2 regions of the Streptomyces sp. NPDC001401 genome follow, and region 2 is predicted to be linked to the other one. Evidence: riboswitches for the same ligand, from Rfam matches in the RefSeq annotation. Region 2 holds a riboswitch; the other holds the start of a gene.
The links. Region 2 has a riboswitch for cobalamin ahead of ACFY10_RS32310 (CbtB-domain containing protein). Riboswitches for the same ligand answer to the same signal wherever they lie in the genome.
Positions count from the first base shown of each region.

Region 1 (7,453 bases), on a different contig from region 2:
AAACAACCCCACGGCACCCCCAGCGGAGCGCTACCGCGGTGTAGCGCAACTGCCGTTCCTGTTCTACGGTCCTCCCGACTCCGTCTGGACGGGAGGACCGCCTCGTGCGTACCGCGAACGTCCGCTCCATCGTCATCTGGACCCTCGTCGCTCTGGTCGGGGCGGCAGGCTGGTCCGTACTCGCGCTCTCCCGGGGTGAGAACGTCTCGGCCGCCTGGATGGTCGCAGCCGCCCTCGGCACCTATGCGATCGCCTACCGCTTCTACGCGAAGTTCATCGCGTACAAGGTGCTCAAGGTCGACGGGACCCGGGCCACCCCGGCCGAACGTCTCGACAACGGCATCGACTTCCACCCCACCGACCGCCGCGTCCTGCTGGGCCACCACTTCGCGGCGATCGCCGGCGCCGGGCCCCTGGTCGGCCCGGTGCTGGCCGCGCAGATGGGCTACCTGCCCGGCACGATCTGGATCATCGCCGGGGTCGTCTTCGCGGGCGCGGTCCAGGACATGGTGGTGCTGTTCTTCTCCACGCGTCGGGACGGGCGTTCGCTGGGGCAGATGGCCCGCGAGGAGATCGGCCCCTTCGGCGGTGCGGCCGCGCTGATCGCCGCCTTCGCCATCATGATCATCCTGCTCGGCGTGCTGGCGCTGGTCATCGTCAACGCGCTCGCCGCCTCGCCGTGGGGCACCTTCTCCATCGCGATGACCATCCCGATCGCCCTGCTGATGGGCTTCTATCTGCGGGTACTTCGCCCCGGCCGGGTCGCCGAGGTGTCGCTGATCGGTGTGGCCCTGCTGCTGCTCGCGCTCGTCGCGGGCCGCTGGGTCGCCGAGTCGTCGTGGGCCGGCGCCTTCACCCTGGCGCCCTCGACCCTGGTCATCTGGCTGGTGGCGTACGGCTTCATCGCCTCGATCCTGCCGGTGTGGATGCTGCTCGCGCCGCGCGACTACCTGTCCACCTTCATGAAGATCGGCACCATCGCGCTGCTCGCGCTCGGTGTGGTCATCGCCCTGCCGACGCTGAAGATGGACGCGGTGACGGACTTCGCCTCGCGCGGCGACGGCCCGGTCTTCGCCGGATCCCTGTTCCCCTTCGTCTTCATCACCATCGCCTGCGGGGCGCTGTCCGGCTTCCACTCGCTCATCTCGAGCGGGACGACGCCGAAGATGATCCAGAAGGAGACACAGGTCCGGATGATCGGCTACGGCTCCATGCTGATGGAGTCGTCGGTCGCGATCATGGCGCTGGTCGCGGCCAGCATCATCGACCCGGGACTGTACTTCGCGATGAACGCACCGGCCGGTGCCATCGGTACCACCGTGCAGAACGCCTCGCAGGTGGTGACCGGTTGGGGGTTTCACATCTCCCCCGCCGACCTCGCCCAGGCGGCGAAGAACGTCGAGGAGACGACCCTGCTCTCCCGTACCGGGGGCGCCCCCACGCTCGCCATCGGCGTCTCGGAGATCTTCTCCAAGGTCACCGGCGGGAGCCTCAGGGCCTTCTGGTACCACTTCGCCATCATGTTCGAGGCGCTGTTCATCCTGACCGCGCTGGACGCCGGTACGCGGGTGGGCCGGTTCATGCTCCAGGACATGCTGGGCAACGTCATCCGGCCCTTCAAGAACGTGAGTTGGAAGCCGGGACTGGCCATCACCAGTGCGATCGTGTGCGCGCTGTGGGGCTACTTCCTCTGGGTGGGCGTCCACGAGCCCCTCGGCGGCATCAACCAGCTGTTCCCGATCTTCGGCATCTCCAACCAGCTGCTCGCCGCGGTCGCCCTGGCCGTGTGCACGACCCTGCTGGTGAAGTCCGGGCGCCTCAAGTGGGCCTGGATCACCGGGATTCCGCTCGCCTGGGACGCGACCGTCACCCTCACGGCCAGCTACCAGAAGGTGTTCTCCAGCGACCCCAAGGTCGGCTTCTTCAAGCAGCGGTCCGTGTTCCAGGATGCCATCGACGCCGGGAAGGTGCTGCCGCCCGCCAAGAACATGGACGACATGCACACCGTGGTCACCAACTCCACGGTGGACGGCGTCCTTTCGGCGGTCCTGGCCGTTCTGATCGTCGTGGTGATCGCGGACGCTCTGCGCGTCTGCATCCGGCACGTCCGCCGCCCGGCTCTCTCCTCGCTGAGCGAGTCGCCGTACGTCGAGTCGAGGATCACCGCCCCGGCGGGGCTGATACCGACCCGCCAGGAGAAGGAGGAGGAGCGCCGTGCGGTCGTCGGTACTGCTGCGCCGGGCGATTAGGGGTGTGCGCTGGTATGTGCGGGAGCTGACGGACGAGTCGGCGTACGACCGTTATGCCGCGCATCTGCGGAAGGGCCATCCGGACGCGGAGGTGCCGTCCCGGCGTGAGTTCGAGCGGATGCGGACGGACCGTCAGGAGGCCGATCCGCAACAGGGTTTCCGCTGCTGCTGACCTGCTGCCGATGACACCGATGTCGGGCCTTCACGGAATCGACATACCGATATGCGGACGAGGTCTTCCGCTGCCTTCACACAGTGACCTAGATTGCCTGCGCGTTACACAGGTGATCAGTGGGATCAGCGAGGGAACGGAGCCGCGATATGTCAGATGCGCCTGAAGTGAGACCCCCGGTGGTGACACCGGTCCGCGCGGTCATCGCCCTCTGCCTCGTCGCGCCCTTCGTGGCGATGCTCTGGGTCGGCTCCTACGCCAAGACGGACCCGGCGCTCATCGGCATCCCGTTCTTCTACTGGTACCAGATGCTGTGGGTGCTGATCTCCACGGCGCTGACGATGACCGCGTACAAGCTGTGGCAGCGTGACCAGCGCGCCCGTGCCTCGCAGAAGGGCGGTGCGTCCAAGTGAAGAACGGCGTGAACGGCGTCGCACTCGGCGTCTTCATCTTCTTCTTCCTGGCCGTCACGGTCATGGGCTTCCTGGCCGCGCGCTGGCGCAAGGCCGAGAACGAGCAGAGCCTCGACGAATGGGGCCTGGGCGGACGGTCGTTCGGTACCTGGATCACCTGGTTCCTGCTCGGCGGCGACCTGTACACGGCGTACACCTTCGTCGCCGTACCCGCGGCGATCTATGCGGCGGGCGCGGCCGGCTTCTTCGCGGTGCCGTACACCATCCTCGTGTACCCGCTGATCTTCACGTTCCTGCCCCGCCTGTGGTCGGTGTCCCACAAGCACGGCTATGTGACGACCTCGGACTTCGTGCGCGGCCGGTTCGGCTCGAAGGGCCTGTCGCTGGCGGTGGCCGTGACCGGCATTCTCGCGACGATGCCGTACATCGCGCTCCAACTGGTGGGCATTCAGGCCGTGTTGGACGTCATGGGCATCGGCGGCAGCGCGAACTCCAACTGGTTCGTGAAGGACCTGCCGCTGCTGATCGCCTTCGGCGTGCTGGCGGCGTACACGTACTCGTCGGGCCTGCGCGCGCCCGCGCTGATCGCGTTCGTGAAGGACGCGCTGATCTACATCGTCATCGCGGTGGCGATCATCTACATCCCGATCAAGCTGGGCGGCTTCGACGACATCTTCGCCAAGGCGAGCGAGGCGTTCAGCGCGACCAACCCGGCGACCGGCAAGCCGCGCGGGGCGCTGGTCCCGGCCGAGGCGAACCAATGGACGTACGCCACGCTGGCGTTGGGCTCCGCGCTCGCCCTCTTCATGTACCCGCACTCCATCACGGCGACCCTCTCCTCCAAGAGCCGTAACGTGATCCGCCGCAACACCACGATCCTGCCGCTGTACTCGCTGATGCTGGGCCTGCTCGCGCTGCTGGGCTTCATGGCGATCGCGGCCGGAGTCAAGGTCACCAACGGGCAGCTGGCGATCCCGCAGCTGTTCGAGAACATGTTCCCGAGCTGGTTCGCGGGCGTGGCCTTCGCCGCGATCGGCATCGGCGCCCTCGTGCCCGCGGCCATCATGTCCATCGCGGCGGCGAACCTCTTCACCCGCAACATCTACAAGGACTTCATCAAGCCGAACGCCACGGCCGAGCAGGAGACCAAGGTCTCCAAGCTGGTGTCCCTGCTGGTGAAGGTGGGCGCCCTGGTCTTCGTCCTGACCATGGACAAGACGGTCGCCATCAACTTCCAGCTGCTGGGCGGCATCTGGATCCTGCAGACCTTCCCGGCCCTGGTCGGCGGCCTGTTCACGCGCTGGTTCCACCGCTGGGCACTGCTCGCGGGCTGGGCGGTCGGCATGGTCTACGGCACCCTCGCCGCGTACGGCGTCGCCTCCCCGACCAACCCGGGCCAGAAGCACTTCGGTGGCTCCAACGCCGACATCCCGGGCCTCGGCGAGATGGGCTACATCGGCCTCACCGCGTTCGTCCTGAATGCCGTGGTCGCGGTGGTCCTGACCTTCGTACTCAAGGCGCTGAAGGCCCCGGAGGGCGTCGACGAGACGAAGCCGCAGGACTACACGGCGGACGCGGGCGACCCGGGCGTGCAGGTGGAGCTGCCGCCGGCCACGGCCGGGGCTTCCCACTGACGGTTGCGGTGACCAACGGGCCGTCGGACGAAATCCGGCGGCCCGTTGTCGTACCCGTCCGGCACACTCGGGTACATGGACATCGTGATCAGGCCGGTGGAACCCGGTGAGTACGAGGCCCTCGGCGAGATCACCGCCCAGGCCTACCTCCAGGACGGCCTTCTCACCTTCGGCGCGAGCGACTGGTATCTCGGCGAACTGAAGGACGTCGCCAAGCGGGCGGCGGCGGCCGACGTGCTGGTGGCCGCGCAGGGCGACCAACTCCTCGGCGGCGTCACCTTCGTCGCGTCCCCGGGCCCCATGACCGACATTGCGGGCCCCGGAGAGGCCGAGATCCGTATGCTCGCCGTCGACCGCGCCGCCCGCGGCAGAGGAGCCGGAGAGGCCCTCGTCCGCGCCTGCATCGACCGGGCAAGAGCCGCGGAGTGCACCGGCATCGTCCTGTCCACCCAGTCGATCATGCATGCCGCCCACCGCATCTACGAACGCGCCGGCTTCGTCCGCGCCCCCGAGCGCGACTGGAACCCGATCCCGGGAGTCGACTTCACGCTGATCACCTATGAGTTGACGCTCTGACACGCTCCGGAGTCAGCAGCGACACAACATATGGGGGTGCTTCCGGCGCCCGGCACAAGATGTATGCTCATGCTCGCTGTCGCCGCAGGGGAATCCGGTGCGAATCCGGAACTGTCCCGCAACGGTGTACTCATGCGTGTTCGCACATGTTTGAGCGTCAGTCCGAGGACCTGCCGACAGTGCGCCCGGCCGCCGTGGCCCGGGTGCTGTGACGTCCGGGCCTCGTGGAATGGGCCGGTGGACGCGACGCCGTGCGCGCTCGTGACTGCCCCCTGCCCTCCGCAAGGCCCCCCGTGCCGAGCGAGGGAGAGCCTCACGTGACCATCGCGCCAGCAGACCCGGTTTCAGCGAACGCCGCAGTGGCCGACGACGGTCCCGGAGCCGCGCTGCTGCGGACCCTGACCGAGCTGACCGCCGACCTCCCCGACGCCGACCCCGGCCGGGTCGCCGCCGCCGCGCTGCGCGGCCGGTCCGCCCGTGCGGACGAGACGGAGCTGCGCGAACTGGCCACGGAGGCGGCCGCCGGCCTGATCTCGGAGGACCCCGCGTACAGCAGGCTCGCCGCCCGGCTGCTCACGATCAGCATCGCCGCGGAGGCCGCCTCGCAGGGCGTCACGTCCTTCACGGAGTCTGTCGCCGTCGGGCACCGCGAAGGCCTCATCGCCGACCGCACGGCGGAGATCGTCCGCCTGCACGCCGCCCGCCTGGACGCACTCGTCGACCCTCAAGGGGACGACCGCTTCGGCTACTTCGGCCTGCGCACGCTCCACAGCCGCTATCTGCTCCGGCACCCGATCACCCGCCGCGTGATCGAGACGCCGCAGCACTTCATGCTGCGGGTCGCCAGCGGCCTCGCCGAGGACGACTCGGCCCGCGCCGTCGACGAAGTCGCCGCGCTCTACGGCCTGATGAGCCGCCTCGACTACCTCCCCTCCTCCCCCACCCTCTTCAACTCCGGCACCCGGCACCCCCAGATGTCGTCCTGCTACCTCCTCGACTCCCCGCTGGACGAGCTGGACTCCATCTACGACCGCTACCACCAGGTGGCCCGCCTCTCGAAGCACGCCGGCGGCATCGGCCTCGCGTACTCCCGCATCCGCAGCCGCGGTTCGCTGATCCGCGGCACCAATGGGCACTCCAACGGCATCGTCCCGTTCCTGAAGACCCTCGACGCCTCGGTCGCCGCCGTGAACCAGGGCGGCCGGCGCAAGGGCGCGGCGGCCGTCTACCTGGAGACCTGGCACTCCGACATCGAGGAGTTCCTGGAGCTGCGCGACAACACCGGCGAGGACGCCCGCCGTACGCACAACCTGAACCTCGCGCACTGGATCCCGGACGAGTTCATGCGCCGCGTCAACGCCGACCAGCAGTGGAGCCTCTTCTCCCCCGCCGACGTACCCGAGTTGGTGGACCTGTGGGGCGCGGAGTTCGACGCCGCGTACCGCAAGGCGGAGGCGGAGGGGCTGGCCCGCAAGACCATCCCCGCCCGCGACCTCTACGGCCGCATGATGCGCACCCTCGCCCAGACCGGCAACGGCTGGATGACCTTCAAGGACGCCGCCAACCGCACCGCCAACCAGACGGCCGAGCCGGGCCATGTCGTCCACTCCTCCAACCTCTGCACGGAGATCCTGGAGGTCACGGACGACGGCGAGACGGCGGTCTGCAACCTGGGTTCGGTCAACCTCGGCGCATTCGTGGTCGGCCAGGACATCGACTGGAAACGGCTGGACGAGACCGTCCGCACGGCCGTCACCTTCCTGGACCGCGTCGTCGACATCAACTTCTACCCGACCGAGCAGGCGGGCCGGTCGAACGCCCGCTGGCGCCCCGTCGGCCTCGGCGCGATGGGCCTGCAGGACGTCTTCTTCAAGCTCCGCCTGCCCTTCGACTCACCGGAGGCCAAGGCCCTGTCCACCCGTATCGCCGAGCGCATCATGCTCGCCGCGTACGAGGCCTCGGCCGACCTCGCCGAGCGGAGCGGCCCGCTGCCGGCCTGGGAGAAGACCCGTACGGCCCGCGGCATCCTGCACCCCGACCACTACGACACGCAGTACACCTGGCCGGAGCGCTGGACGGCACTGCGGGAGCGCATCGCCACCGTCGGCATGCGCAACTCCCTTCTCCTCGCGATCGCTCCCACGGCCACCATCGCCTCGATCGCGGGCGTGTACGAGTGCATCGAGCCGCAGGTGTCGAACCTCTTCAAGCGCGAGACGCTGTCCGGTGAATTCCTGCAGGTCAACTCGTACTTGGTGAAGGACCTGAAGGCGCTGGGAGTCTGGGACGCCCGTACCCGCGAGGCGCTGCGCGACGCGAACGGCTCGGTGCAGGACTTCGCCTGGATCCCGGCCGACGTACGCGCCCTGTACCGCACGGCGTGGGAGATCCCGCAGCGCGGCCTGATCG
Region 1 is NZ_JBIAWI010000004.1:103,878-111,330, forward strand. It holds gene ACFY10_RS15760 (carbon starvation CstA family protein) at 105-2,249, shown strand; gene ACFY10_RS15765 (YbdD/YjiX family protein) at 2,215-2,421, shown strand; gene ACFY10_RS15770 (DUF3311 domain-containing protein) at 2,571-2,834, shown strand; gene mctP (monocarboxylate uptake permease MctP) at 2,831-4,468, shown strand; gene ACFY10_RS15780 (GNAT family N-acetyltransferase) at 4,544-5,044, shown strand; cobalamin riboswitch at 5,071-5,237, shown strand; gene ACFY10_RS15785 (ribonucleoside-diphosphate reductase subunit alpha) at 5,362-7,453, shown strand, end outside.
Region 1: linked by a shared signal. The riboswitch ahead of ACFY10_RS15785 (ribonucleoside-diphosphate reductase subunit alpha) and the one ahead of ACFY10_RS32310 (CbtB-domain containing protein) in region 2 are both predicted to bind cobalamin.

Region 2 (7,453 bases):
GCCGCACCCTCGGCGCGCCCGACGACCCCCTGCTGGTGTCCGTTCGCTCGGGCGCCCGCTTCTCCATGCCCGGCATGATGGACACCATCCTCGACATCGGGCTCAACGACGAGTCCGTCACCGGGCTCGCCAAGGCGTCCGGGCAGGAGCGGTTCGCCTGGGACTCCTACCGCAGGCTCATCCAGATGTTCGGGCACACCGTGATGGGCGTGGACGGCGACCTGTTCGAGCAGGCCATCGCCGCCCACACGGCGGACGACCACGACCTCGACACCGGCGAACTGGTGCGGCTCACCGAGGAGTTCAAGGCCATCATCCGCAAGGAGACCGGAGAGGACTTCCCGCAGGACCCCGCCGACCAGCTTGCCCGCGCCGTCCGCGCGGTCTTCGACTCCTGGAACACCGAACGCGCTCACGTCTACCGCCACCGCGAACACATCCCCGAGGACCTCGGCACTGCAGTCAACGTACAGGCCATGGTCTTCGGCAACCTCGGCTCCACCGGGGCATCCAAGAGCAGCGGCACCGGCGTCGCCTTCACCCGCGACCCCGCCACCGGCGAACGCGGCCTGTACGGCGACTATCTGCCCGACGCGCAGGGCGAGGACGTCGTCGCCGGGGTGCGCGACGCCCTGCCCCTGAGCGAGCTCAAGACGCTCGACCCCCGCGCCTACGTCGAGCTCGGCGACCACCTGCGCACCCTGGAGAACCACTACCGGGACCTGTGCGACGTCGAGTTCACCGTCGAACGCGGCAAACTGTGGATCCTGCAGACCCGGGTCGGCAAGCGCACCGCCGAGGCCGCCTTCCGCATCGCCCACGACCTGCGCGAGGAACAGACCATCACCGCCGACGAGGCACTGGTCCGCGTCGACGGCGCCGAACTGACCCGGCTGATGTTCCCCCGCTTCGACGTGAAGACCACCGACCGGCCCCTCGCACACGGCGTGCCCGCCTCGCCGGGCGCCGCGGTGGGCGCCGTCGTCTTCGACTCCGCCGAAGCGGTACGGCGTGCCGCGGCCGGCCAGAAGGTCGTCCTGGTCCGCCGGGAGACCACCCCCGACGACCTGCCCGGCATGATCGCCGCACAGGCCGTCCTGACCAGCCGGGGAGGCAAGACCAGCCACGCCGCGGTCGTCGCCCGGGGCATGGGCAAGGTGTGCGTGTGCGGCGCGGAATCCCTCGGCGTCGACCCGGCCGCCCGCGCGTTCACCACCGACTCGGGTGTGGTCGTCCACGAGGGCGAGACCGTGTCCGTGGACGGCACCGCGGGCACCGTCCACCTCGGCGAACTCCCGCTCACCGCCTCCGACGTCGGCCGGGCCCTGGAGACCGGCACCGCGGCCGGCCCCCTCACCGAAGCGGTGCTCGGCGCGCTCGCCCACGCCGACTCCGTACGCCGCCTGGAGGTGCGGGCCAACGCCGACACCCCCGAGGACGCCGCACGCGCCCGCAGCCTCGGCGCACAGGGCATCGGCCTGTGCCGCACCGAGCACATGTTCCTCGGCGAGCGCAGGGCCCTGGTCGAGGCGATGATCCTGGCCCGCGACGACACCGCACGCGAGCAGGCCCTGGCCGCCCTGCTGCCGCTGCAGCGCGCGGACTTCACCGGCATCCTCGAGGCGATGGACGGACTGCCGGTGACGATCCGGCTGCTGGACCCGCCGCTGCACGAGTTCCTGCCCGACCGCACGGAACTCGCCGTCCGCCTGGCCCGGGCCACCGAGCCGGACCCGCGGGCGAGCGAACTCCTTGCCGCCGTCGAGCGCATGCACGAGCAGAACCCGATGCTCGGCCTGCGCGGCGTCCGCCTGGGCCTGGCCGTGCCCGGCCTGATGGCCATGCAGGTACGCGCCGTCGCCGAAGCCGTCACTGCCCGCCTGCGCGCCGGGGGCCACCCGCGCGCGGAGATCATGATTCCGCTCGTCGGCACGGTCGAGGAACTGCGCCTGGCCCGGGCCGAGACGGAACGCGTACTCGCCGATGTCGCGGCCGAGACCGGTACCGCACTGGACTGCCCGATCGGCACGATGATCGAGCTGCCGCGCGCCGCGCTCACCGCCGCACGCATCGCCGGGTCCGCCGACTTCTTCTCCTTCGGCACCAACGACCTCACCCAGACGACCTGGGGCCTGTCCCGCGACGACGCGGAGGCCTCTTTCTTCCCCCTGTACCTGGAGAAGGGCGTCTTCGCCGTCTCGCCGTTCGACTCGATCGACCAGGAGGGCGTCGGGCGGCTGGTGGAGCTGGCCGTCGAGGCCGGCCGCGGCGTCAACCCCCGCCTGGAGACGGGCGTGTGCGGCGAACACGGCGGCGACCCGGACTCCATCCACTTCTTCCACCGGGTGGGCCTGGACTACGTCTCCTGCTCGCCGTTCCGGATCCCGGCCGCCCGGCTGGAGGCCGGACGCGCCGCGCTCGAGGACAGCACGGGCACCAGCGACACCAGGTGAACGCCCCGGGGGCGGCGACCCGAGCCCGCCGCCTGAGGGAACGTGAAGCTCGTCGGGGCTTTCCTGGCGCCGACGGGACCGTTCCCTCGACGAACCGGTCCAGGTCGCCGCGGTCTGCGGCGACGTCCGTCCATGGGGTACTCATGGGCCGCTCGCGGGTAGCCCTGTGGCCCGGTGCGAACCGCCCCGTCCCGGCCCGAGCGGCCGGATCTTGGTTCCCGGTGTTTGAGGCGATCGACGACGGCAACCCGCGAGGTGTGACTTCGACGACCCAGCAGGAGCTCTTCCGGTTCCTGGAGGACCGCTTCGCCTGCGCACAGGCGTGCACCGAGTGCGCACGCGCGTGTGCTCTGCGCGCGAGCCTCGTGGATCCGGACGGGACACAGGAGCAGGAACTCGTACGACGCAAGGGGATCATGTGCGCGGAGGTGTGCGACGCGACCTGCCGTGTGCTGTCCGAGCAGAACCGCCTGGACGAGGCCGGCATCCGCATCCAGGTGGAGTGGTGCCGCACCGTGTGCCTGGAGTGCGCCCATGCCTTCGACCGACAGCCGGGCGCCGAGGACGGCGCGAAGGCAGGCCGGGACTGCGCACGGGCGTGCACGGACTTCCTCGCCACGCTGAACTGAGACTCACAGCGGGGCGAGCGGCTGCCCGAACCGCACGTTCCAGCGCCCCGACCTGCCGCTGAGCTCGACGGCCGCCAGCGGCGGGACGTCGGCGCGCCAGAACGCCGACTCCGGCGCCCCGAGGGCCCGCACCACCGCGGCCCGTACGGCCTCGGGCTCGGCCACGGCGACGGTGCGGCCCGGCGTCTGCGCGACCGTCTCCAGCCAGCCGGCCACCCGGTCGCACAGCGCCGCCACCGACTCCCCGCCGTGCGGTGCGGCGTCGGGGTCCGACAGCCAGCGGGCCAGCGCCTCCGGCTCCCGCCCGCTCACCTCCGCCAGCGTCGCACCGCGCCAGCGGCCCGCGTCCAGTCCCGCCAGCTCCGGTGCGTCCACGGCGTCGAGGCCGAGTGCGCCGGCCGTCTCGCGGCAGCGCACGGTGGGGGAGACCCAGACCTGTTCCGCGGCCGGGAGCGTGCCGGCGGCCGCCTGCGCCTGCCGCAGCCCGGATGCGTCCAGCGGACAGCCGTCGTCGAAGCGGGCCTCCCTGAGGGCCGCGGTGATCGCAGGTGAGATCAAGATCACTCGGCTCGTCATTCGTCCATCCCCGCCCTCGACACTCCCTCAAATCCCTTGATCCGACGGCGAAAACGGCTCACCAGGGGCGCTCACCGCCGTCCCGTGCGCTCTTGGCCCCACCTCTGCTTCGCGGTACCTTCTCGTGGATATTGATGACGGCACAGCGGAAGCCGGTGGAAGTCCGGCACGGTCGCGCCACTGTAAGTCCGGTACGCACCCTGGGTGCGCACCGGGTGAGTCAGACCCGCCCCCGTCGTCGCGTGCACCACCGAGACGGGACGCGAGTTCCCCAGGAGGGCCTGCCATGGCGCAGTCTGTCGCTCAGCCGACCACCACCCCCACAGCCGTACCCGCCAAGCTGCCGATCGGCGCGATCGCCCCCTGGGCGGTCTTCTTCGGCATCCTGATGCTGGTCCTGCTCTACTTCGTCGGCGCCGAGCAGGGCGCCACCTCCGTGATGAACGGATCGGACGTGCACGAGTGGGTGCACGACGCCCGCCACCTGCTCGGCTTCCCCTGCCACTGACGGCCGGAGAACGTACGAGCCCATGAACTCGGCAACCGTCCGCAACCTCCTGGTGCGTGGCATGCTCGCGGGACTCGCCGCGGGCCTGCTCGCCCTCGTCGTCGCCTACTTCCTGGGTGAACCGCGCGTCGACGCGGCCATCGCCTACGAGGAGGCGCACTCGCACGAGCACGGCATGGAAGTCGTCAGCCGCACGATGCAGTCCACCGCGGGCCTGTCCACCGGTGTCCTCGTCTACGGCGTCGCGTTCGGCGGCATCGCCGCCCTCGCGTACTGCTTCGCACTCGGCCGCATCGGCCGCTTCGGGCCGCGCGCGAGCGCGCTGCTCCTGGCGGTCGCCGGTCTGATCGCCGTGTACGTCGTGCCGTTCCTGAAGTACCCGGCCAACCCGCCGTCCGTCGGCGACCCCGGCACCATCGGCAAGCGCACCACGCTGTACTTCCTGATGATGGTGCTCAGCGTGCTGCTGGCCGTCGCCACCGTCATCCTGGGCAAGCGCCTCGCGCCACGCCTGGGCAACTGGAACGCGACGCTCGCCGCTGGCGCGTTCTTCCTTCTCACCGTCGGGCTCGCCTACGCGTTCCTGCCGGCCATCAACGAGGTCCCCAAGGACTTCTCCGCCACCCTGCTCTGGCAGTTCCGCCTGGCGGCCCTGGCGATCCAGCTGACCCTGTGGACCTCCTTCGGGCTGGTCTTCGGGGTGCTGGCGGAACGGGTGCTCGCCCCGAAACAGGTCCGAGCGCCGGGCGCCGCACGGCCAACTCCCGTCGCCCACTGATCGGTTCGATCAGCTCACTCGGCAAAGGGCCCCCGGACAATCGGGGGCCCTTTCCGTATGCCGCACCATTCCCAATTTCTGGAACACGTTCTACGGTGTGCGCGGTCAGGACCGGCCTGGGAAGCCTGGAGGCGCCGTGCACCTCGAATACACGCCCGAGCAGCAGCGACTGCGCACCGAACTGCGCTCGTACTTCGCCGAGTTGGTGCCGGACAACGCCTACGCCCGGCACGGTGACCCGGCCGCCCAGAAACGCTTCTACCGCGAGACCGTCCGGCGCCTGGGCACGGACGGCTGGCTCGGCGTGGGCTGGCCGACGGAGTACGGCGGGCGCGGGCTGACCGCGATGGAGCAGTTCATCTTCTTCGACGAGGCCGCCCAGGCCGGCGTACCGCTGCCGCTGATGGCGCTGAACACGGTCGGGCCGACGATCATGCAGTTCGGCACGGACGAGCAGAAGGCGTACTTCCTGCCGAAGATCCTCTCCGGCGAGATCGACTTCGCGATCGGCTACAGCGAGCCCGACGCGGGGACGGATCTCGCGTCCCTGAAGACGCGTGCGGTGCGCGACGGCGACGAGTACGTCGTCAACGGCCAGAAGATCTGGACGACGAACGGCGACACCGCGGACTGGGTGTGGCTGGCCACCCGCACCGACCCGGACGCCCCGCCGCACAAGGGCATCACCATGCTCCTCGTCCCCACCACCGACCCCGGCTACTCCTGCACCCTCATCAACACCCTCGCCTCGCACGACACCACGGCCAGCTACTACGAGAACATCCGCGTCCCCGTCACCCGCCGCGTCGGCGCCGAGAACCAGGGCTGGCGGCTGATCACCAACCAGCTCAACCACGAGCGCGTCACTCTCGCCGCGCACGGCACCATGGCGATCCGCGCCCTCCAGGACGTGCAGCGCTGGGCGACGGAGACCAAGCTCGCCGACGGCCGCCGGGTGATCGACCTGCCCTGGGTGCGCCGCCGCCTCGCGCAGACCCACACCAAGCTCGACGCGATGAAGCTCCTCAACTGGCGCATGGTGCACGCCGTCCAGAACGGCACCCTCACCCCGCAGGACGCCTCCGCCGTCAAGGTGTACGGCTCCGAGGCGCGCCGGGACGCCTACGCCTGGCTGATGGAGATCGTCGGTGCGGCAGGCGCGCTGAAGGAGGGCTCGGCGGGCGCGGTGCTCCACGGCGAACTGGAGCGCGGCTACCGCTCCGCGGTCATCTTCACCTTCGGCGGCGGCAACAACGAGATCCAGCGGGAGATCATCTCGTGGATCGGTCTGGGGATGCCGCGGGTACGGCGTTAGCCTCAAGAGGTGGCGGGCTTTGAGGCAGGTGACCCCGGGCTGTTCGGGCCGTCCTCGGTGACCTGGCAGATGCACGGCGATCCGATGATGTGGGTCGCCGGCGTCCGTGCGCTCTACCTCCAGGCACTGCACCCCCGGGCCGTGCGCGGCGTCATGCAGAACTCCGACTTCCGGCGCGACGCCTGGGGCCGGCTGATGCGCACCGCCAATTTCGTCGGCACCATCACCTACGGCACCACCGAGGCCGCCGAGCGGGCCGGCGCCCGCGTCCGCAAGATCCACAGCATGCTGTCGGCGACCGACCCGGACACGGGGGAGCGGTACGGCGTCGACGAGCCGGAGCTGCTGCTGTGGGTGCACTGCGCCGAGATCGACTCCTACCTCCAGGTCGCGCGTCGCTCCGGCTTCCGCCTCACCGACGCGCAGGCCGACCGCTACATCGGCGAACAGCGTGTCAGCGCCCGCCTGGTGGGCCTCGACCCCGATGCCGTACCGGCCAACCAGGAGGAGATGGCCGCCTACTTCGAGAAGGTGCGACCCGAACTCGCCGTCGGACCCGAGGCACGCGAAGTGGACGACTTCCTGCTCCGCCCGCCGACGCACCCCCTCCTCGTCCCCGCGCGCGAGGTGCTGTGGCGGCGCGTGGCCCAACTGGCGTACGCCGCCCTGCCGCCGTACGCCCACGAGCTGTACGGCAGACCCGCCCCGAAACCCGACACCATCACCCTGCAACTGCGTGCCACAGGCAACCTGCTTCGCTGCATTCCCGCACGTCTGCGCTGGCAACTCCCGCCCAAACACATCCTGCGCGCCATGTCACGGCTCGGCCCCGGCTCCCGCCCGGCACCGTACAAACTCGGACGATAGCTCGCCATACTGGACGAGCCAGGGTGGGCGGGGCGAACAGGTACGGGGGGCGATCGCAGCAGATGGGGGACAGCAGGCTGATCCAGGGCCGGTACCGGCTGCTCGATCTGATCGGGCGGGGTGGCATGGGCGAGGTGTGGCGTGCGCGCGACGAGTCGCTCGGCCGGCATGTCGCCGTGAAGTGCCTCAAGCCCCTCGGCCCGCACCACGACCAGTCCTTCACCCGGGTCCTCAGGGAACGCTTTCGCCGCGAGGCCCGCGTGGCCGCCGCCCTCCAGCACCGCGGGATCACCGTCGTCCACGACTTCGGCGAGTCCGACGGCATCC
Region 2 is NZ_JBIAWI010000011.1:103,264-110,716, forward strand. It holds gene ppdK (pyruvate, phosphate dikinase) at 1-2,453, shown strand, start outside; gene ACFY10_RS32300 (ferredoxin) at 2,711-3,082, shown strand; gene ACFY10_RS32305 (histidine phosphatase family protein) at 3,086-3,658, opposite strand; cobalamin riboswitch at 3,754-3,907, shown strand; gene ACFY10_RS32310 (CbtB-domain containing protein) at 3,945-4,166, shown strand; gene ACFY10_RS32315 (CbtA family protein) at 4,189-4,944, shown strand; gene ACFY10_RS32320 (acyl-CoA dehydrogenase family protein) at 5,081-6,259, shown strand; gene ACFY10_RS32325 (oxygenase MpaB family protein) at 6,329-7,126, shown strand; gene ACFY10_RS32330 (tetratricopeptide repeat protein) at 7,189-7,453, shown strand, end outside.